2 regions of the Microbacterium sp. 22303 genome follow, and region 1 is predicted to be linked to the other one. Evidence: predicted binding sites of a transcription regulator. Region 1 holds the regulator's gene; the other holds the start of a gene.
The links. The regulator LexA, encoded in region 1, represses DNA repair genes until DNA is damaged. The targets are predictions, from matches to a motif close to TCGAACANNTGTTCGA.
Positions count from the first base shown of each region.

Region 2: a site for LexA is predicted at 2,785-2,800, ahead of ACTJI8_RS13675 (DUF222 domain-containing protein). Genes of this name have one in related genera too.

Region 1 is NZ_JBQEOQ010000006.1:32,455-43,731, forward strand. Features, by position in the region: gene ACTJI8_RS16225 (DUF1844 domain-containing protein) at 224-559, shown strand; gene ACTJI8_RS16230 (SseB family protein) at 578-1,399, opposite strand; gene priA (bifunctional 1-(5-phosphoribosyl)-5-((5-phosphoribosylamino)methylideneamino)imidazole-4-carboxamide isomerase/phosphoribosylanthranilate isomerase PriA) at 1,383-2,129, opposite strand; gene hisH (imidazole glycerol phosphate synthase subunit HisH) at 2,240-2,890, opposite strand; gene hisB (imidazoleglycerol-phosphate dehydratase HisB) at 2,887-3,507, opposite strand; gene ACTJI8_RS16250 (histidinol-phosphate transaminase) at 3,504-4,589, opposite strand; gene ACTJI8_RS16255 (LysM peptidoglycan-binding domain-containing protein) at 4,690-5,046, opposite strand; gene ACTJI8_RS16260 (hypothetical protein) at 5,103-5,372, shown strand; gene lexA (transcriptional repressor LexA) at 5,369-6,055, shown strand; gene metE (5-methyltetrahydropteroyltriglutamate--homocysteine S-methyltransferase) at 6,176-8,497, opposite strand; gene ACTJI8_RS16275 (methylenetetrahydrofolate reductase) at 8,534-9,544, opposite strand; gene ACTJI8_RS16280 (prolyl oligopeptidase family serine peptidase) at 9,648-11,277, shown strand, end outside.
Region 2 is NZ_JBQEOQ010000004.1:357,231-368,507, forward strand. Features, by position in the region: gene ACTJI8_RS13670 (glycosyltransferase) at 1-1,270, shown strand, start outside; gene ACTJI8_RS13675 (DUF222 domain-containing protein) at 1,431-2,765, opposite strand; gene ACTJI8_RS13680 (glycosyltransferase family 4 protein) at 3,080-4,231, shown strand; gene ACTJI8_RS13685 (glycosyltransferase family 2 protein) at 4,352-5,314, opposite strand; gene ACTJI8_RS13690 (glycosyltransferase family 4 protein) at 5,569-6,867, shown strand; gene ACTJI8_RS13695 (glycosyltransferase family 4 protein) at 6,864-7,925, shown strand; gene ACTJI8_RS13700 (hypothetical protein) at 8,307-9,194, opposite strand; gene ACTJI8_RS13705 (glycosyltransferase family 4 protein) at 9,191-10,423, opposite strand; gene ACTJI8_RS13710 (polysaccharide biosynthesis tyrosine autokinase) at 10,420-11,277, opposite strand, start outside.

The DNA of each region.
Region 1 (11,277 bases):
GCACAGCTGTCGCTGCACGGCGGCTACCGATGTGAATCGGCGGAGTGCTGGACCCGGTAGCCTTGAGCGGCAAGCGCGGGTGGGAAGTGAATCCTCTTTCGTGCCGGGACATAAGCCCCGGAGCCCGCAGAAGTCTATCAGAAGGCAAGACCTTCGGAAAGCCGGCACTGTGAGCACTCCCGCGCCCGACGGCCACGAGCACGTCTCCCCCTCCACCTCCACGCTGGATGACACCGCGACGGGCGCCGCCCGGGACATCGCCGACGTCGCCGCCGTCGAGGTGATCACCACCGCTGCCGTGCATCTGCTCAGCGCCGCCGCGGTCAAGGTCGGCCTGGCCGATGACCCCGAGACGCAGAAGGATCTGGACGAGGCCCGCAAGCTCATCAACGCCCTGGCCGGCCTCATCACGGCCGCCGCCCCCGAGATCAGCGACATGCACGCACGCTCGCTGCGCGACGGGCTGCGCTCCGTGCAGCTCGCGTTCCGAGAGGCGTCCGTCATCCCGGATCCGATCGGGCAGGGGCCCGGCGAGAAGTGGACCGGCCCGGTCAACTGACCGGGCTCGCCCGCACCCTCAGACGCTGGCGCGCAGCTTCACCGTGAGCGAGTCGACGAGCACGGCGATGCGGTCGTCTGCGGCCCAGCGCTGAGCGAGACGCGCGAGCACCGCATCGAGCGTCTCCCGGTCCAGTCCCTCGACGAGCTCGAGCGTGACGACGAGCTCCGGGCCGCGCAGGCGCGCGTCCGGGTCGCCTGCGGAGACGGCGACATCGATCACAGCGAGCTCGCTGCCGACGCTCTCCAGAAGGCCCGCGTAGACCTCGGGCGAGAGGAAGCTCGGCTCCCACTGCTGCCCCTGCGCGATCGCCCACACCGCGGGACGGCGCAGCACGAACTCGGTCTCGGATCCGGGGTCCAGCACGATGAGCTCCGCGTCCCCCGAAGAGGCGGACAGCGCCACGCGGGCGGCCTCGACGGGGATGGGGCGCGCGATCGGATCCCACGCGCGCATCGTGTCGACGCTCGTGAACGCCGGCTGCACCGTGCGTCCGTCGGGCGCGGCGACGGTGACGAGCGAGAGCTCCTGGGTCTTGTCCACCGTCAGGCCCGACGGTGCCACGCCCTCCTCGCCCTTCTCCGCGACGAGCGGCACGAGCACGCGCGCGGCGCGGAACGCGTCGACGACCTCGGCCTGCGACCCGGCACCGGCGCGGAACCGGGTCAGCGCGTCCCAGAGAGCCGGGTCCGCAGAGCCGTCATCGCCCGCGCGGGTGTTCTCCTCGAACGAACGCCCCGCCCAGGGAACTCCTGCGGAGTCGCCCGTGTTGGGATGCGCGCCGTGATCGTGATCGCATCCGGCCGCACCAGACACGGCACCGTCAGGATCCGGCGACATCCAGCGCCTCGGCCAGGGTGAACGCGCCGGCGTACAGCGCCTTGCCGACGATCGCGCCCTCGACGCCGAGCGGCACGAGCTCGCGGAGCGCGGCGATGTCATCGAGGTTCGCGATACCGCCGGATGCCACCACGGGCTTCGGGGTGCGCGCGGTGATCTCGCGGAGCAGGTCGAGGTTCGGCCCCTTGAGCGTGCCGTCCTTGGTGACGTCGGTGACGACGTAGCGGCTGCAGCCGGCGTCCTCGAGGCGGTCGAGCACCGTCCAGAGGTCTCCGCCCTCCTTGGTCCAGCCACGGGCGGCAAGTGTCGTGCCGCGCACGTCCAGGCCCACTGCCACGGCATCACCATAGCGCGCGATGACGTCGGCGGCCCACTCGGGGTTCTCCAGCGCCGCGGTGCCGAGATTGATACGTGACGCGCCCGACTCCAGCGCCGCCTCGAGGCTCGCGTCGTCGCGGATCCCGCCGGAGAGCTCCACGTTGACGCTGCGGAACTGCTTGATCACGCGGCGCAGGATCGCCGTGTTGCTGCCGCGGCCGAACGCGGCATCGAGGTCGACGAGGTGGATCCACTCGGCGCCCTGGTCCACCCACTCGGCGGCGGCATCGAGCGGATCGCCGTAGTTGGTCTCGCTTCCGGCCTCGCCCTGCGTCAGGCGCACGGCCTGGCCGCCGGCGACGTCCACCGCCGGGAGCAGGGTCAGGGAGGGGGACTGCGCGAACTCGTTCATGTCGTCCTTCGGGTCACGGTGCGCTGCGCTCTTCGGGCGCGGCACGAGAAGAGAGTAGTCCGGGTGCGTGCGGGGCACCAATCCCCCGCCGTCACACTCCGAGGAGGGGGTCAGAGCGTGGAGATCCAGTTGCGCAGCAGCTGGATGCCGGCCTCGCCGGACTTCTCCGGGTGGAACTGGGTCGCGGACAGCGGTCCGTTCTCGACCGCGGCGAGGAATCGCGAGCCATGCTCGGCCCAGGTGAGCCGCGGCTGCGGGAACGGCGGCATGACGTCGAGCTCCCACGTCTGCGCGGCGAACGAGTGCACGAAGTAGAAGCGTTCGTGCTCGATCCCCCGGAACAGGACGCTGTCCGGGTCGGGCTCCACGGTGTTCCAGCCCATGTGCGGCAGCACCGGCGCGTCCAGCTCGGTGACGATGCCGGGCCACTCCCCGAGGCCGTCGACCTCGGCGCCGCGCTCGACACCGCCGGCGAACAGCACCTGCATGCCCACGCAGATGCCCAGAACAGGACGACCGCCGGCCAGGCGCCGTTCGATGATCTCGTCACCGCCGTGCGCGGCCAGCGCCTCGCGGACGGCCGCGAACGCGCCGACGCCCGGGACGACGAGCCCGTCGGCCTCGAGCGCCGCGGTGCGATCGCCGGTGAGCTCCGCGTCCGCGCCGGCGCGGATCAGCGCCTTCACGGCGGAGTGCACATTGCCGGATCCGTAGTCGAAGACCGCGACGGTCGGACGGCGACCCTCTGCCTGGGCGGTCACAACGCGCCCTTGGTGGAGGGCACGCCGAGCACCAGCGGGTCCAGCGACTTGGCCTGACGGAACGCGCGCGCGAACGCCTTGAACTCGGCTTCGGCGATGTGGTGCGGGTCGCGACCGCTGATCACGCGCACGTGCACGGTGAGCGCCGCGTTGTACGCGATCGCTTCGAAGACGTGACGGACGAGGGATCCCGTGAAGTGGCCGCCGATCAGGTGGTGCTCGTAGCCCGCCGGCTCGCCCTCGTGAACGAGATAGGGCCGACCCGAGATGTCGACGACCGCCTGCACGAGCGCTTCGTCGAGGGGCACGAGAGCGTCACCATAGCGGGAGATGCCGCTCTTGTCGCCCAGCGCCTCGCGGATCGCCTGACCGAGCACGATCGCGACGTCCTCCACCGTGTGGTGCGCATCGATGTGGATGTCGCCCGAGGCGCGCACAGTCAGATCCGTCAGCGAGTGCTTGGCGAACGCCGTCAGCAGGTGGTCGAAGAACGGGACCGAGGTGTCGATGTGGCTCTGACCCGTGCCGTCGAGGTTGAGCTCGAGCTCGATCGTCGACTCGGACGTGGAGCGGGTGCGACGCGCGGTCCGGGCCGCAGCAGGGGTCTCAGCGGTCATGAGGCCGATCCTATCGAGGCGAGGGCGTCCAGGAATGCGGTGGTCTCGGCCTCGGTGCCGGCCGTGACGCGCAGGTGGTTCGGGATGCCGACATCGCGGATCAGCACGCCCTTGTCATACAGAGCGCGCCACGTTGCCGCCGGGTCCGCGACGCCGCCGAACAGCACGAAGTTCGACCAGGACGGGTGCGGCGTGTAGCCGAGGGCCTCGAGCGTGGCCGAGATCCGATCGCGCTGCGCGACGATCTCGTCGACCATCGCGAGCATGATCGGCGCATTGCGCAGGGCCGCGACCGCCGCCGCCTGGGTGAGGGCACTCAGGTGGTACGGCAGGCGCACGAGACGCAGTGCGTCGATGAATGCCGGATCCGCCGCGAGGTAGCCGACCCGCGCTCCGGCGAAGGCGAAGGCCTTGCTCATGGTGCGGGAGACGGCGAGCCGCGGACGTCCCTGCAGCAGCGTCAGCGCCGACGGCGAATCCTTCGGGGCGAACTCCTGGTAGGCCTCGTCCACGATCACGATGCCGCGCGCCGCCTCGTACACCGCCTCGATCACGTCGAGCCGGAGCGGAGTGCCGGTGGGGTTGTTCGGCGCGCACAGCAGGATGACGTCGGGGTCGTGCTCCCTGACCTGTGCCACCGCCTCGTCGACGGTGAGCTCGTAGTCGGGGTGGCGGGTACCGGCGATCCAGAAAGCCCCCGTGCCCTGAGTGAGCAGCGGGTACATGGAATAGGTCGGGGCGAACCCGAACACGGTGCGACCGGGACCGGCGAACGCCTGCAGGATGTGCTGCAGCACCTCGTTCGAGCCGTTACCGGCCCAGATGTTCGCGGCGGTGAGGTCATGGCCGAGGTAGCCGGCGAACGCCTCACGGAGCTCTGTGAACTCACGATCCGGATAGCGGTTGACGTCACGCAGCGCCACGGCGATGTCGTCGAGGATGTCGCTCGCGACCTGCTCCGGCACCGGATGCGTGTTCTCGTTCACGTTCAGCGCCACGGGCAGCGGAGCCTGCGGGGCGCCGTAGGGCCGCAGCCCACGGAGATCGTCGCGAAGGGGTAAGTCGTCGAGCGAGACAGTCACCCTGCCATGCTAGGCGGCCGCGCTGTGGTGCGTGGCACAGATGACCGCGGTTGCTGAGCGACGCCGAAGTACGGTTGCTGAGCGACGCCGAAGTACGGGATCAGCGCCCGGTCGATCCGTACCGTGCCGGGATCGCCAGGTGTTGTCCGACCTCGATCACACCTCCGTCGACGAGGTTCAGCTTCGAGATCTCGGCGACCACGTCGCGCGGGTCGGCATTCGGCGCGATCTCGCCCGCGATCGACCACAGGGTGTCGCCGGGCTGCACCGTGACGGTCGCGAAGGTGTTGCCCGTCGTCTGCTCCCCGGAGGCGAGCGCGGATCCGCTGCTCAGCGCCGCGAACGCGATCGTTCCGGACACCGGGAGCGCGACCAGCGCCGCGAGCACGCGCCGGCCGCGTGCGGTGATCCGCAGTCGCGTGGCGGGTACCTGACCGGCGAAGGTGATGCTGCTCATGGTGCTTCTCCTCAGTGTCTGTGTCGGTCCGCCTCTCCCCGGATCCGCATCCTCTGATGAGAATCTTCGAATCCGGGCCTCTGGAGAGGCGAACCTACGTACCGAAACTACTTTCGAGTTCGAACATCTGTCAAGCCTTCTTCGAATATCAGTTCCGAAGACTTGCCGACACGCTCGAACAGATCTATCGATTCCGGCCCGATCTCGGATACGGTTTCGATACGAAGACCCCATCACGGACCACCGACATTCGAATCGCCGCCCGCGAATCCATGCCGATCCCACCGATCCGCGAGGGCACGACGCACACGAAGGAGATGGCATGAGCGACGGTGCGGCCCCCGGCCCCGAGGCCCCGCGGACACGGCGCCGCAAGAGCCTCAGTGCGAAGCAGATGGCGATCCTCGAGGTCATCCAGACCTCGATCGCGCGGCACGGCTACCCGCCGAGCATGCGCGAGATCGGCGACGCCGTCGGCCTCAAGTCCCTCAGCAGCGTGACGCATCAGCTCGGCCAGCTCGAGCTCAGCGGCTATCTGCGTCGCGATGCCGGCAAGACCCGGGCCATGGAGGTCCTGATCGACCTTCCCGGCACATCCACCGAGAATCCCGCCGATACGGCCCCGTCCGTCGGCGACGCGGCACTCGTGCCCCTCGTGGGCCGGATCGCCGCCGGTGTGCCGATCACCGCCGAGCAGCAGGTCGAGGAGATCTTCCCGCTCCCCCGTCAGCTCGTCGGCAAGGGCGATCTGTTCATGCTGAAGGTCTCTGGCGAGTCGATGATCGACGCGGCCATCTGCGACGGCGACTGGGTCGTCGTGCGCTCTCAGGGCACGGCGGAGAACGGCGAGATCGTCGCCGCGATGCTCGACGGCGAAGCCACGGTGAAGACGTTCCGCCGTCGCGACGGCCACGTGTGGCTGCTCCCCCGCAACAGCGCATTCGAACCGATCCTCGGCGACGATGCGACGGTGCTCGGCAAGGTCGTGGCGGTGCTGCGCGCGGTCTGATTCCCGCCCCTTCCACGTCGAAGCCCCCTCTGCGTACCGAGGCCCCCTCTCAGATCCGTATCTGGGAGGGGGCCTCGGTGCTGCGAGGGGGCCTCGATGAAGACGCCCGGTGCGGGAAGGTCAGACCGCGACCGACACGTCCTCGCGGACGCGGCGGGTGGCCTCGACGATGTTGCGCAGCGAGGCGTTGGTCTCCTCGTAGCCGCGGGTCTTCAGACCGCAGTCCGGGTTGACCCAGAGCTGCCGCGTGGGGATCTCCTCGACGGCACGGCGCAGGAGCGTCTCCACCTCGGACGCGTCGGGGATGCGCGGCGAGTGGATGTCGTAGACGCCCGGTCCGATGCCGTGGTCGAAGCCCGACGCAGCGATGTCGGTGACGACCTCCATGCGGCTGCGCGCGGCCTCGATCGAGGTCACGTCGGCGTCCAGCGCCTTGATCGCGTCGATGACGACGCCGAACTCCGAGTAGCAGAGGTGGGTGTGCACCTGCGTGGCCGTCTCGGCGCCCGCGGTGGAGAGGCGGAAGGAGGCGACGGACCAGTCCAGGTACGCGGGCTGGTCGGCCTGCTTGAGAGGCAGGAGCTCGCGCAGCGCCGGCTCGTCGACCTGGATGACGCCGATGCCGGCGGCCTCCAGGTCCGCGATCTCGTCGCGCAGCGCAAGAGCCACCTGGTTGGCGGTCTCGGCGAGCGGCTGGTCGTCGCGGACGAACGACCAGGCCAGGATCGTCACCGGACCCGTCAGCATCCCCTTCATGGGCTTCGCCGTGAGCGACTGCGCGTACTGCGACCACTCGACCGTGATCGGGGCCGGCCGCGAGACATCGCCCCAGAGGATCGACGGGCGGGTGGCACGGGATCCGTAGGACTGCACCCAGCCGTTCTCGGTGACGTCGAAGCCGTCGAGGTTCTCGGCGAAGTACTGCACCATGTCGTTGCGCTCGGGCTCGCCGTGCACGAGCACGTCCAGGCCCAGTTCCTCCTGCAGCGTCACGACGCGGCCGATCTCCTCGCGGAGGAAGCCGTCGTACTCATCCGCCGTGATCTCGCCCTTGGTGAACTGCGCGCGGGCGCGGCGGATCTCGCCGGTCTGCGGGAAGGACCCGATCGTGGTGAGCGGAAGCGCGGGCAGATCGAGCGCGATGGACTGCGCAGCCACCCGGGCGTCGTAGTCGCCGCGGTCGAAGTCCGTGGCGGTCAGTGCGGCGGTGCGGGCACGGACGGCGTCCACGCGCACGCCGGGCGCGCCGAGCCGGTCGGTCAGAGCGGCGGAGGCGGCGTCGAGCTCCACGGCGATCGCGGCGCGACCCTCGGAGAGTCCCTTCGCGAGGGTGGTGACCTGCGCGACCTTCTGGTCGGCGAAGGCGAGCCAGTTCACCAGGCGGGCGTCGAGCTTCGACTCGTCCTCGACGTCGTGCGGCACGTGCTGCAGCGACGTGGAGGTCGACGCGGACACACCAGCCGCACCGAGGTCGCGCAGTGCCTCGAGCGTGTCGAAGGCTGCGGCCAGGTCGCCCCGCCAGATGTTGTGCCCGTCGATCACGCCTCCGACCAGAACCTTGTCGGCGAGTCCCGGAACAGCGGCGGGCACGGTGCCGCGCACGAGGTCGAGACCGATGGCCTCGATCGGAGCCGCGGCGAGGACGGCGAGGTTCGCGTCGAGCGCGGCGTAGGGCGCGGCGACGAAGATCGCCGGACGCTCGACGAGGCCGCCGAGAACCGCGTAGGCGCGCGAGGCGGCGGCGCCGAGTTCGGCGACGGACGACGGCAGCGACTCGCTCACCAGGGCGGGCTCGTCCAGCTGCACCCACTCGGCACCGGCGGCCTTGAGCGCACCGAGCAGCTCGGCGTAGACCGGGACCAGGTCGTCCAGGCGGGACAGCGGGTCGAAGCCCTCCGGGGCCTCGTCAGCCGCCTTGGCGAGCGCGAGGAAGGTGACGGGGCCGACGATCACGGGGCGGGTGCGGAAGCCGGCCTGCGCCGCTTCCTGCACCTGACGCACGATGCGGTCGCTGGAGAGCGAGAAGGCGGTGTCCGGTCCGATCTCGGGTACGAGGTAGTGGTAGTTCGTGTCGAACCACTTGGTCATCTCGAGCGGCGCACGCTCTCCCTCGCCGCGGGCGATGGTGAAGTACGCCGGCAGGCCGATCGTGCCGTCGGCGGACCGAAGGTCTTCGAAACGAGCGGGGATCGCGCCCACGGTGACGGCGGCATCGAGCACCTGGTCGTAGTACGAGAAGGACTCGGGGATCGCCGAGTCGGCGCGACCCAGGCCCTGCTCGGCGAGGCGCTCGCGCGTCGTCGCGCGCAGCTCAGCGGTGGTGCGCTCGAGCTCGGCCTCATCGATCCGTCCGGCCCAGAACGCCTCGACGGCCTTCTTGAGCTCACGGCGGCGGCCGATGCGCGGGTAGCCCAGGATGGTGCCCTCGGGGAATGCGGTCATGACGGTCCTCTCTGACGGAAGGGGGAAGGAAGCGGCCTAGTGCGCGCCGCGGGAATCTGCGAACTGCGGGACGCCCTGCGGAGAGACGGCGCTGCGCTCGGGCAGCACGCCGGCCCCCTCGAGCACATCCAGCACGGTGCGGTGCTGGTTGAACGCGTACAGGTGCACGCCCGGCGCGCCGCCGTCCACCAGCTCTCGCACGAGCGACACCGCATGCGCGACGCCGATCTCGGTGCGGCCCTCGGCCGTCGGCTCGACCTCGAGGGCGATGGACAGTTCGGCGGGAAGCTCCTCGCCGCTGAGCTCCAGCACACGGCGCAGGCGCGCGGGCGAGGTGATCGGCATGATGCCCGGCAGGATCGGGATCGTGACCCCGGCGCGACGTGCGCGCTCCACGAACGCGAAGTAGTCGTCGGGGTGGAAGAACAGCTGCGTGATCGCGAGGGTCGCCCCCGCGGCCTGCTTGGCCAGCAGCGCGTCGATGTCCTGGTTGCGATAGGTCGAACGCGGATGCCCGTTGGGGTAGGCGGCCACGGCGATGCTCACCTTGCGTCGCGGCGTCACCTGCACGGCTCGCGGAACGCCGGGGATCGGTCGCTCCTGGTACGGCGCGCGCTCGGCCTGCGCCCGGTCGATGAGCTGCACGAGCTGCGCCGAGCTCTCCAGATCCCCGAGGAACGGCTCGCTCTCGTCGAGCGGCGGGTCGCCGCGCAGGGCGAGGAAACTGAGGATCCCAGCGTCGAGGAACTCCCGGATCAGCCGCGAGGCTCCGGCATACGTGTTGCCGACGCAGGTGAGATGCGCGAGCGGCTCGACCGAGGTGTGCTCGCGGATGTAGCGCAGCACGTCGAGCGAACGTCCCCCGACGGACCCGCCGGCGCCGTAGGTCACGGAGATGAACCTCGGCGCGGCCGTGGCCAGCTGCTGGATCGTCTCGTGCAGCGCCTCGATCGGGGCGGTAGTGCGCGGCGGATACAGCTCGAAGGAGAGCGGCACGCGCGGCTGAGCGACCCCTGCGGGGGCGAACGGCGGCGCGTCGAAGGACATCTCTCTCCAGGGTCGGGGCGGTCACCCCACGCTAGGCGGCGCCGCGATGCGACGCATGCTGTGTTTCACCATGTGTCGGCTCGCGCTCTTCTAGGCTCGGGTCATGAGCACTCCGCACGGATCCTGGCCCTCTCCGCTGTCCGCCGCCGGCCTCGCCGTCGCCGGCACGAAGATCGACGGCGCCCGGTACGCCGCGGGCGGGATCTGGTGGAGCGAGTCGGTGCCGCAGGAGCGCGGACGGATGCGTGTGATGCACCGGGACGCCGCTGGCGCCGTGCACGAGGTGCTGCGCGCGCCGTGGAACGCCCGTTCGCGCGTGCACGAATACGGCGGCGGCGCGTGGACGGTGGCCGAGGACGGAACCCTGCTCTTCGTCGACGGCGAGGACCAGCGTGTGCACCGCCTGGATCTCGGCGCGACGGCGCCTGTGCCGCTGACCGCGGCAGGCCCGCGCTACGGAGGGCTCCTGGTGCAGCAGGGCCGCCTGTTCGCGGTGCGCGAGGACCTGCGCCCCGACCCGCACCAGCGCGCGATCGTGGAGATCCCGCTGGACGGATCCGCGGCGGACGACGACGCGGCCGTCACCACGGTCCTCAGCGGCAACGGCTTCTTCGCGCACCCGGCGCTCTCCCCCGACGGTGCGCGGCTCGCGTTCGTCGCCTGGGACGAGCGCGAGATGCCGTGGGAGCGCGCGATCGCCTTCGCGGTGGACCTCGCGACGGGAGCCCGCTCGGCGATTCCCGCGCGCGCCGCGCTGCAGCCCGAGTGGCTCTCCGACGACGAGGTGCTGTTCGCCGACGATGCGAGCGGTCGCTGGAATCTTCACCGCGCGCGGATCCCCGTGCAGCCGGCGCCCCCGATCCGGACGCCTCCCGCCATCAGGGAGGACTCGCCCTTCGTCGACGCCGACACCGGCGGCGGCCTGTGGGTGCTCGGGCAGCGCTGGTTCCGGGTGCTCGATGACGGCAGGATCCTCGCCGTCCGCACGAACGGATCCGATGCGCTCGTGCTGCTCGATGCCGACGGCACGCTCCTCCGCGAGCTCGACGTGCCGTTCAGCGGCGACCTGAGCCTGGAGGACTCCCTCGGTTCCCGCGCGCTGGTCGCCGGACAGGGCGCGCAGGTCGCACCCGGCCTGTGGGAGTTGGACGTCGATGCAGGCACCGTGCACGCGATCCGCGGCGGAGACCCCGTGGATCCGGCCTGGGTCCCCGGGGCGCGTCCCGTGACCTTCGACGGGCCGCACGGCCCCGTGCACGCGTTCGACCACGCCCCGGCGAACCCCGATGTCGACGCGGATCCGCGCGCGCTGCCGCCCTACGTCGTGCACGTGCACGGCGGACCCACCGCCCACACGTCCGGCGCGCAGGCGGGCTGGATCACGTACTTCACGAGCCGCGGCATCGGCGTGCTCGAGGTGAACTACGGCGGCTCGACCGGGTACGGGCGCGCGTACCGAGAGCGGCTCGACGGCCAGTGGGGCGTCGTCGACGTGGACGATGTGCTGGCTGCCGCGCAGGGCCTCGCCGACGCGGGCATCGCGGATCCGGCCCGCATCGCGATCCGCGGGGGTTCCGCCGGCGGATGGACGGTGCTGTCGGCCCTGGTGCGCGGAGGGGTGTTCGCCGCCGGCCTCGACCGGTACGGCGTCGTGGATCTGCGGCTTCTGGCCGAGGAGACGCACGACTTCGAGCGCTACTACCTCGACGGTCTTGTCGGCCCGCTGCCGGAGG
Region 2 (11,277 bases), on a different contig from region 1:
TCTCGGCGCTCTGAGCGCTCTCGGCCACGAAGTCACCGTCGTCGCCCCCGATACCGAGCTCAATCGGATCGGCCTCGCGCGCACCCAGGATCCCGGCCGCGTCGTCCTGGTCGCGGGTGACGACTCCCCCGGGATGAAGGTCCTCGATCGTCTCGCGGCGATCGTGGTGCCGCACTGGCTCGCGCCCAGCCGCCGCAGGGCGCTGCGGCGCAGCCCCGTCGTGCGCGAGGCGCTGCGACGGGCGGAGTTCGTGGAGGCGCAGTGGGAGGAGACGGCGTTCCTGCTGCGCGGTGCGGCAAGGTCTCGACCGACCGCGCTGGTCGCCCACGATGTGCCGCTGCAGCGCGAACTGAGATGGCTGCGGTCCGCCCGTGCGCAGAGCGCCACCAGGAAGGTCGTGTGGCGGTCGTGGCGTGCGCTCGTGGTCGCTGTCACGCAGCCGGCGTCGTTCCGCAGTGCCGATGTCGTGATCGTGCTGAGCGACAAGGACGCCCGCCAGGTGCGTGGGGCCGGCCGCCATCCCCGCGTGGTCGCGATCGACCCGCCGCTGTGGGATCCGGCCGAGCATCCGGTCCCCTCCGTCGGCGGATCGGCTGCATCGCCCGGTGGAGAGGCCGCATCGCCTGGTGGATCGGCCGTGCCGCTTGTCGGATCGGCCGCACCGGGCAGCGACTCGGCCCCGCTGCTTGGCGGATCGTCCACGCCGAGCGGCGGAGCGACCGTGCCGCGTGGCGGACCTGCGGTGTTCGTCGCGGCGTTCGACCGGCGCGAGAACGTGGAGGCGGCCGTCTGGCTGCTGGACGAGGTGTGGCCCTCCGTGCGCGCAGTGCTGCCCGAGGCCGCGCTGTCGCTCGTCGGCGTCCATCCCCCGGAGTCGCTGTACGCCCGCGCCGCGCTGACCTCGGGAGTGACCGTCACGGGCTATGTGGACGACCTCGACGAGGTGTACCGCACAGCCTCGGCTGCGCTCGTCCCGCTGCATTCGGGAGCGGGCGTGAAGTTCAAGACGATCGACGCACTGCTGCGCGGCCTCCCGGTCGTCACCACCAGGGTCGGCGCGGAAGGGATCACGAACGACGACGGCCGGTTCCCGTTCCCGGTGACCGACGATCCGCGCGAGTTCGCCGCAGCAGTGGTCGCCACGCTCGGAGCTTCGTCAGCACAGGATCCCGCGCTGACCGAATGGGCACGCTCGAAATACGGCGCGGACCGCTACGCGCGCCAGCTGGCCGAGCTGATCGCTGGGCTGGGCGCGCACTCCCCGCACTGACCTCACCCTGCGGCGAAGACGCGGTCCTCCGGGCACACGCCTCCTCTCCCCAGCCCGCATCGAGCGAGCGCAGCGGGCGCCCGAGCCGTCGTCACCTCGGGTCGTTGAGCGAGGAGCGCGCAGCGCGACCGAGACGACACGCGCGCGCTCTCGCGGCGGCTCACGCGATGAGTTCGGTGCGGGCACGTCCTCCGAGGCGGGGTGGTGCGTCGATGCCGGGTGGGGGCAGGAACCAGACGTTGGCGTGGGTGCCGGTGCCGTCGATGCGGATGCCCCAGTGGTTGTCGTGGATGAGGTGGTGGCAGGTCTCGCACAGCAGGACACCGTTGGTGAGGTCTGTTCTGCCGTGGTCTCGGGTCCACCAGTCGATGTGGTGGGCTTTGGTCATTCCGGGTGGGAGCCCGCAGAACGCGCAGCCGCCGTCGCGTTCCCGGAGGGCGAGTTTCTGGGCTTCGGTGAACAGTCGTTTCTTGCGGCCCCAGTGCAGGATCTCCCCGTCTCGTCCGCAGAGCCAGTCCTGCACGATGCCGCTGCCGGCGATGCGGCGGACGGTGTGGATGCTGATGGGCTGGTCGAGCCCGTCGATGAGCCCGTATCCGGTGCTGTTCGCGAGGTCGGTGGCGTCCACGCGGACGATCACGGTCGCCCCGTTCAGGCTCTTGTTCCGCAGACAAGTCAACGCGTGTTCGGCGAAGTGCGCGAGCGCGTCGGCCTGGATCTGTCCGACGGTGCGCCGGTCCGCGTCCGCGAGGGCCGGGTCACGATCGCGGCGGGCGGCGAACTGCGCGGACACGTATCCTTCGATCGCGGTCTTCACGGACGCTGCCCGTTCCGGGTCCAGGACCGCGTTCAGGTGCAGCATCCCGTCCCGTTCGAACATGCTCAGCGATGCCCGCGCCCGCAGCTCGTCTTCGCGGGGTGCGACACCATCCGGGTCCAGATACGCCTCCAACCGGGTCATCGCCCGGCGGATCTCGTCCAGCGATAGGCCCGGTGTGAGACCGACCAGAGCGGTCTCAGCCTCGGATGCCCTCGCGCGCCCGACTTTCACGATCATCCGGTCGAGGAATGTCACGAGCATGCCCGCTGCGGCGGCGCCGATCCGCCCCGCAGCCAGCGCTTCCCGGATGGCGGGGAACTTCGCCGGCAGCGCCTCCCCGAGCAGGTTCGCGCGCGGCGCCGTGGCTTCCCCGACCTTCACCAGCCGGGCCGCATCCCCGGTCGAGGTCCCCGTGGTCGTGGCGATCAACTGCGCCGAGTTCCGATACCCCTGCTGCTTCGCCAGACTGTCCGGCCCGAGCTCTCGCCGCGACTCCCGGGCGATGCCCGCCGCGACCTCGGCATGCACCGCGTCCGCGGTTCGTTTCACCAGCCCGATCGCATCGTTCACGGCCACCAGCTGCGCCCGTGACAGGTCCATACCGGAGGCGGCGTCACCCCACGCATCTACCAGAAGCCGAGTGGCTTCCAGGAGCGGATCAAGGGTGCTGGTCATGCCCCGATCCTACCAAGAATCGAAGCTATGTTCTAGACTTTTCCACAACCAATTCCCGCTCCTGACCTGCGAATTCCCTGGAAGAAGAAGAAGGTCGAGCTTCGATAGTCGGGGCGTCGCGCATGGGGTCGGTCGAACGAAGGCGAGCGATCCACAGACACCCCGCACCACCACCCGCCATCGCCCCCTCGAGCCCGCTCGATCCACCATCCGACTCAGCCCGCACGACCCGCCAGAGCCGCCGAACTCAGTCCGCACCCCTGCACCGCGAACCCGTCGACGGGCTCCCCCGCCGGCCGCTCTAAGCTGACCCCATGGGCGAGCGCCGCGTCATCCACGCCATCACGCCGGGCGACCATTTCTCCCCTCGCACCGGATCCGCGGTTCCGACCGTAGTGCACCTGCTCGCCGATGCTGCCGTGCGCGCGGGAGACGCCCGGCACGGCGTGATCCTGGACCGCACCACCATGTCCCCTCGCTACGAGGGCGTCGACCTGATCGAGTACGACCGCGCGCCCGGTGTGACGCGCAGCGGTCAGTACCTCGATGCGGCGGTGGGGCGCCTCGGCCTGCAGCGGCCACGGGTCGGGCGGTGGTTCGCCCCGCTCGCGGATGCGGTGCGAGGGCTGCCCGCGGCCGATGTGCTTGCGCACAATGCGCCGATCCTGCCCCGGCTGCTGCGCGGCAGCGGGCACCGGGTGTCGATCTATGCGCACAACCAGCTGTTCCGCACGTATGGGCGCCGCGAGGCGGACCGCATCGTCGGAGAGGCCGCAGCGGTCATCTGCGTGAGTGAGGCGCTGGCCGACGAGACCAGGGGCCTGCTTCCGCGTGCGCAGCGATCGAAGGTGGCGGTCGTGGAGAACCCGGTCGACACCTTCCGGTTCACCCCGCCCGAGCCGCGGACCGCCGACCTCCGCCCGGTCCGTGTGCTGTATGTCGGGCGGATGATCCCCTCGAAGGGCCCCGCCGTGCTGGCCAGGGCGGCGCAGGCGTTCGGGCCGGACGAGGCCGAGTTCGTGTTCGTGGGCAGTCACGAGTTCGATCCGAACGCGCCTGCCACCGCGTACGAACGGGAGGTGCGCGAGCTCGCCAGGGCGAGTCGCGCCACCGCGACCTTCCTGCCGTTCGCCGACCGGGATGCGCTCCCCGCCCTCTACCGCGACGCCGATGTGCTCGTGGTGCCCTCAGTGTGGGCCGAACCCAGCGGACTGATCCTCGGCGAGGGTATGGCGAGCGGCCTGCCGATCGTCGCGTCCCGCACCGGCGGCATCCCGAGCGTGGTCGGCGACGTAGCCGTGCTCGTGCCGCCGAACGACCCCGACGCCCTGGCCGCCGCCCTTCGCGACCTCATCGCGGATCCCGCGGAGAGGATCCGGCGCAGCGAGGCAGGCTTGCGCCGGGCAAGACAGCGGGATCCGGAGTGGGCGTGGACGCAGCTGCGCGCGCTGCTCGATCGGCTCTGATCCCGTGCCGCAGCCCAGCGGCTCAGCGGCGCTGAACGGGATCAGTGCCCACAGGAGCCCATCGCTGCCAGCGACCAGGCAGCGCTGATCCGTTCAGCGGCCCCGCGGCTGTGATCCCACTCAGCGACCCCAGCGCCGCAGCGGGCGCACCAGGGCGAGGTGCGCGACCGCGTCCAGCTGACGCCGGAGCGCGACGCTCACACGTCTAGCGCGCAGTTCACGGCGAGCGGCCGCCGACTTGATCCGGAATTTGTGCCGCTGCATGCCTCGCCAGGCCGCCCGCAACACCTGCCGGTCGGCCGTGGAGTTGTCCGGGGAGTAGTACGTGCGCGCCCACACCGCCCGGCTCTCGCGCACGTTCAGCGCAGCGTTGCCCGATGCGTTGGCGCCGTGGCGGCGGTATCCGACCAGGATCTCGTCGAGGGGCACGATCGGACCGCGCCGGGACAGGCGGACCAATGCGTCCCAGTCGTCGGCGACCCGGTACGACGGGTCGAATCCGCCGATCGCGTCGACCGCCTCGCGGCGCAGCAGGATCCCGCTCGGCGGGTAGAGGTGGTTGGCGAGGAACAGCTCGGGCAGCGTGGCATCCACGTCGGGCGCGAGCGGCACCACTCGCCCTCCGCGCACCGCCTGGCGGTCCCGCATGAAGCGGGCGAACTCCCCTTCTCCGAGCGGGGCGGAGTCGGCGTCGATCCAGTCCGCGACCGCATACGTGCCGACTGCGTCGGGTCGCCGGGCGAGCACGCGCAGCAGCCGCTCGTACAGGTCGGGGGCCACGAGGTCGTCGTGATCCATGAAGACCACGTAGGCGACGTCGGCACCGAGCAGCGCGAGACCGGCGTTGCGGGTGCGGGCGATGCCCTCGTTGCTCTTCTGCACGAGCGTCAGTCGCGGATCGTGGAGCATCGGGCGGACGATCTCGGCGCCGTCGTCGGAGGATCCGTCGTCGAGCACGACGACCTGCAGCGCGGTATGGGTCTGCGTCAGCACCGACCGCAGCGTCTCGGTGATGTGGCGGGCGCCGTTGTAGAGCGGGATGATGACCCCGATCGTCGCCTCGTCGTCTCGCCCTGCGGTCACGTGCGCTCCTGTGTCGGTCACCCACGACTCGGATGTGCCACCTCGACTCGATGATAGCCAGCGCGATCCACGGGTGCGCGTTCGGCCATGGGGGCCGGCGGGATCCGCGCGATGTTCGTCCGATGGCGGCAGCCGGCGCGACGCGCGCCGCCGCCTGCTTATGGGACGAGCCGGATCCGCGCGGACCTCCCGTAGCGCGGGACGAGCCGGATCCGGCGCGGGCATACTGGAACCGCACACGGACAGGAGGCGAGATGGCGCGAGCCCGAGCCCCGCATGGATCGGTCGGTCGCCGGGCGACGCACGCCCCGGCGGCATCCGCGCCGCCGGTGCAGGGCGCCGTCCTCTGGCTGAGCGTCGAGGTGCCCGACCGGTTCGGACAGGGCGGGCAGCGCCGGCAGTACCACCAGATCGCCGCCCTGCGCGAGCTCGGCCGCCGGATCGTCGTGGTCAGCCCCGCCGGGCCTCAGGACGACTCCTCGATCGCGGCGCTCACCGAGGTCGTCCGGCCACGGCTGCACCTGAAGGGGAAGGCCGTGCCCGGCGCGGCCCGACGACTCGCGCGCCTCGTGCGCAGTCCCCGCTGGGAGGCGATCGTCCTGTCGCACCAGGACTCGGTCTGGCTGCTGCCGGAGGGCGTCGGCGCCCCCGTGCTGCTCGACGTGCACAACGCGATGAGCGCCTGGCTCCTCTCCCGCGGCCTCCCCGAGCAGGCCGCGCAGCATCGGCGGCTGGAGGAGCGGGCGATCGCGCGCGCGGACGGCGTGAGCACATGCTCCGATACGGAGCGGATCCGGCTGATCGAGCAGCACCCGGACGCGGCGTCCCGCACCTTCGCCGCTCCCCTCGGCATCGACCCCGAGGAGTGGCCCGAGCGGGAGTCCTCCCGCAGTGCTCCGCTGGTCGCGCTGTTCGGGGGCTGGGGATGGGAGCCGAACCGGCGCGGCCTGGACTGGTTCCTCGGCGAGGTCTGGCCGCGGCTCGCCGCGCTGGCTCCCGATGCGCAGTGCCGGATCGCCGGCACCGGGCTGGACGCCGCGGTGGCCCTGCCCTCGGGCGTGGAGTTCGTCGGAAAGGTGCCGAGCCTCGTCGACTTCGCGGCGGAGGCCACGGTCGTCGCGGTGCCCGTGATCGACGGCGTCGGCGCGGCCATGAAGTTCGCAGAGGCGCTGGCCACGGGCGCGGCGGTGATCGCGACGCCCGATGCCGCGAGCGCCTTCCCCGACTCGCATGCGCAGGTCTCGGCGGATCCGGAGGCATGGGCGGGGTGGATAGCGGAGCGTCTCGCGCGCCGGGGCACGGACCCCACGCCGGCCCCTGAGCGGGCGCAGGTGCTCGAGGAACGGACTTGGGCGGAGTGCGTCGCCCCGATCGAGGACTGGCTGCGGACGCACGCCCGGGCGGTGCGCGGCGAGGAGCCCGGCGCACTGCCCGGCTCCGCCTCGGCTTCCACCCCTGACGGCGGATCCGGCGACCCGGCACCCGGCGCGGAGCCCGGCTCCGCCCCTGGCGGTGACCACGCCGTCCCGGCTCCCGGACAGGAGCCGACATGACGCACCCTCGGCTGTCCTTGGCGACCATCGCGACCGAGGTGCCGATGGGCGCCCAGGCCTATCAGCAGCAGATCGGCGAGCGCGCGCAGGCGGCGTTGGCGCAGACCTCGTCCGAGCCGTGGACGGTGCGCCCCCTCGTGTTCCGCTCGCTGCGCTCTCCCCTCGCAGGCAACCGTCGCCTTCCCCTCGGACGCGTGGCGCAGGCGTCGGAGGCCGCGCGCGCTGCGCTGGGCCGCGCGCTGTACGCCGGCGACACCGTGTCGCACCGGATGGCGCTGGAGCTGCCGCCCTCCCCGCATGCCGACGTGATCACCCTGCACGACGTGGTGTCCTGGCGCTTCCCCGACGAATCGGCGCCCGTCGCCGCGGCCGCAGCCGAGGCTCGGCGGGCCGCCGCTGTGATCTGCGTGTCGGCGTTCACCGCCTCCGAGGCGGTGGACTTCCTCGGCGTGACGGATCCGCACGTCGTCCCGAACGGAGTGGATCCGCGTTACTTCGACGCCGCGCCCCTGTCCGCCGAGGCGCGTGCGGCTCTCGGCCTCGACCGGCCGTACGTGTTGCACGCGGGCGGCGCGGCACGGCGCAAGAACCTCGACGCGCTGGCCGCCGCCTGGCCGCGGATCCATCGCGAACGCCCCGACCTGCTGCTGGCCCTCGCCGGTCCGCCGCACCCCCGCCGCACCGAGCTGTTCTCCGGCATGCCAGGGGTGCGCCTGCTCGGACGTCTGCCGGACGAGCTCATGCCGGGCCTCGTCGCCGCAGCCCGGACCGTGGTCGTGCCCTCGCTCTACGAGGGCTTCGGGCTGCCCGTGCTCGAGGCGATGGCGGCGCGCGTGCCCGTGGTCGCGGCGAACACGAGCAGCCTGCCCGAGGTGGCGGGTGGAGCGGCACTCATCGTCGAGCCCACCGCCGACGGCGTGGCCGACGGGGTGCTGGCCGCGACCTCGGACGACCGCGCCGTCGACGGGCTGATCGCGGCCGGCCGCGCCCGCGCGGCGGAGTTCACCTGGGAGCGCTCCGCACAGGGGCACGCGAAAGTCTGGGCTGCCCTGCGGTGATCTGCGCGCGGTGACAGCGCGCTCCAGCCGGATCCGCCTGAGAGTTCTCCCGCTCCGCCCTGCCCTGCCCTGCCCCTGCCCTGCCCTGCCCTGCCCTGCTCACTGGTCGCAAATTGCGGTCCCGACGCCCAAATAACCGCAATCTGCGACCAGCGAACACTCACGGGCGCCACACACCGGAACACAGCCCCGCTCAGTGGTCGCGAAATGCGGCTCTGCCGCCCGAATAGCCGAAATCTGCGACCAGCGAACGCCGGCGGGGGCACGCCAGCCAGCGAACGCCGGCGAGGGCACACCAGCCAGCGAGCGCCATCGATCGCACCCGGCGCCCCGCAGAGGCATGCCCGCAGCGCCGCACCCCGAAAGGCCCGCCTCACAGGGTCAGCCCCGCAGCAAGCCCGCCGGATACCGCGGCAGCGAGCCCAGCACCTCGGGAAGGCGCCGCAGCGCCGACTCCAGCCCGTCGCACAGCTCCGCCACCCGGCCCGCGTCCGCACGGCTCGCGCGGCGCACCACGTCGTCGGGCGTGCGCACGTCGTCGAAGTGCGCGAAGCGGCTGCGCCCGGGGGTGACCGCGGCCTCGTAGTCGCGAAACTTGAAGTCGCCGCCGATGAGGGCGGGCTCGCGCGTGGTCCAGACCGCCGGGATGCCGTACGCATCGGCCGTGACCAGCCCGTGCAGCGACGTCGTCAGCACCGCGCCCGCCGAGGCGATCTCCCGCACGACGGGGGGCGCGGCGCGGTGCACGTTGACGGCACGCACGCCGTCCAGCCCGGCCAGCGCGCGCAACTCCGCATCGCCGCGATGGTGCCCGTGCGCGACGAGCGCGACGCGTCCATCGGATCCGGGACGCCTCAGGTGACGTGCGACCAGCAGTCCCGGATCCCCGTACGCGACCTCGCCGGATCCGATCCGCTCCGCGGTGAGCGGACCGCGCACGGCGAGCACTCGAGCCTCCGGCAGCGGTCGCTCGGTGTCATCGATCGATCCGGTGCCCCAGATCGCGCCGTCGAAGTCGGCGGGCAGGAACTGGATGAGACTGCCGACGCCGACGAGCCGCGCCCGGTCGGGTTCGCGATGCAGCGGCACGATGCCGTACCGCGGCAGCAGCAGCGGCGTCAGGGCGTCGCCGAAATTCGGATGACCGTCCCACCAGAACGCCGGGACCAGGACGCCGTGGGTGCCGACCGTCGGCGCGGCCCCCACCAGTCGGCGCGCCTGTCGCAGGCGACGCCGCAGCGGGCCCTCGTACCGCCACACCTCGGTCACCCCACGGCCTCCGCCTGCGCGTAGACCTGCAGATACCGCTCGACCACGCGCTCCCAGGTGAACTCGGCGACCCGGCCGGCGCCCGCCGTCGCCAGCTTCTCGCGCAGCGACGGATCCGCGAGCACACGCGAGATCGCCGCCGCCAGCTCGTCCACGTCCTCCGGATCGACGAGGATGCCGTCCTCTCCGTCGTGCACGAACTCCCCCGCACCGCCGCGGTTCGTCATCACCAGTGCGGTCGCCGCCCGCCACGCCTCGAGCGCGGCGATGCCGAACGCCTCGGAGCGGCTCGGCACCACGAGCGCCTCGGATCCGGCCAGCACCGTCGCGACCTGGGCGGGCGAGCACCAGCCGAGGAAGTCGACGACGCCCTCGAGGCCGCGGGCGGCGACCTGCTCCTGCAGCGCCGCCCGTTCGGGACCGTCGCCCGCGATCACGAGCCGCGGCTCCGTACGGGCCGGATCCGCCGCACCTTTCGGATCCGCCTCAAGTGCCGGATCCACCTCCAATGCCGGTTCCGCCCCCTCCCGCACCCGCGCGAACGCATCGAGGAGGAGGTCGAAACCCTTCATCCGGCCGAGCCGTCCGACCGCGGCGAGGTACGGACCGTGCGGGAGCCTGTCGCGGATCCCGTCGTCCTGTGGCACGTCGAGCGCGACCCCGTTCGGGACGACCACCCCGCCGTTCAGCCCGAACCGGGCGCGCAGGTCGCGCAGCACGTACTCCGAGGGTGCGGTGACCGCCGCGGCTCGGGCCAGCGCGTCGCGAAGGCCGCGCCGCAGCAGCGCGGACTGGGCGAACACGTTGTCGTCATCGCCTGTGGTCTCGCCGTGCGAGGTGACGACCAGCGGGGTGCGGAACCGACGGTGCAGGGCGAGCGCGTACAGTCCGTTCGGGCCGAAGCAGTGCACGTGCAGCTCGTCGGGCCGGAACCGGCGGTGCGCACGCGTCCACTGCGACCAGGCGCCGGGCGCGCGCCGGGCGAACCGGGCGAGCGAGGCCGCGTGCCGGGCCGGCAGCGGCGTCGGCAGGTACCGCACAGGGAACTCGTCAGCGTGGGCGGGCTCCACCCCGGCGTCTCCGGCACGGGCGCCGCGGTCGACGGTCCACACCTCGACCAGGATGTCCTGCGCGGTCAGCGCCCGGGCGACCTCGGCGACGTGCGTCTCGACGCCGCCGACGTGCGGCGCGTACGACGAGGTGATCAGTGCGACGCGCCGCCTGGTCACGACCGTCCGCGCTGGCGGCGCGGTCCGCCGGTGGCGTCGTCGGCGATGAAGTCGCCGAGCAGGGAGTCGAAGTCGCTGACCCCCGGATCCGCGGAGTCGTCCGATTCCTCACGCCCCTCGGCGGGTGCGGCAGCGGTCGTGGCGGCGCGAGCCGCGGATCGTGCGGACGCCGAGGCCCTGCGTGGTTTCGCGATGGGGGTCGCCGTCGTCTCGGGGTCCTCCGGCAGCGGCCCCGCGGCGGATTCCGCCGCGTCCTGGTTCGCCGGCACGATCGGCATCGGCAGGTGGACGGGCGCGGAGGAGATCCCTGTGCGCTTCGGTCCAGCCGGGGTGGCGTCCTCCGGCTCCGCACCACCCGACTTCGCACCGGACTTCGCCCCACCGGATTTGGTACTGCCCGACTTCGGCGCGGGCTCCACCTTCTCCCGGTAGTCGTAGGCGTAGCCCGCCTGCCGTCCGGTCACGGGCACGCGGTTCATCACCACGCCGAGCACGCGACCGCGCGCCTTCTCGAGCGTGTTCAGCGCCTTGTCCACCACCTCGTACGTGGTCTTGCCCGCCGCCACCACGATGAGGGCTCCGTCGGCCTGATTCGTGAGCACGGCGCCGTCGGTGACGGCGAGCACGGGGGGTGCGTCGATGATGACGGTCGCGTGCTTGGTGAGGTCCTTCACGAGCTGGCGCATGCGCTCGGATCCGAGCACCTCGCTCGGGTTCGGCGGGATCGTGCCGGCCGTCAGCACCGCCAGGTTGGGGAAGTCGGGCGCGGTCTGCGCCACGTCGGTGAGCTTGGCCCTGCCCGCGAGCACGTCGGTGAGCCCGGCTCCGGCGACGAGGCCGAGCGTCGAGGCGAC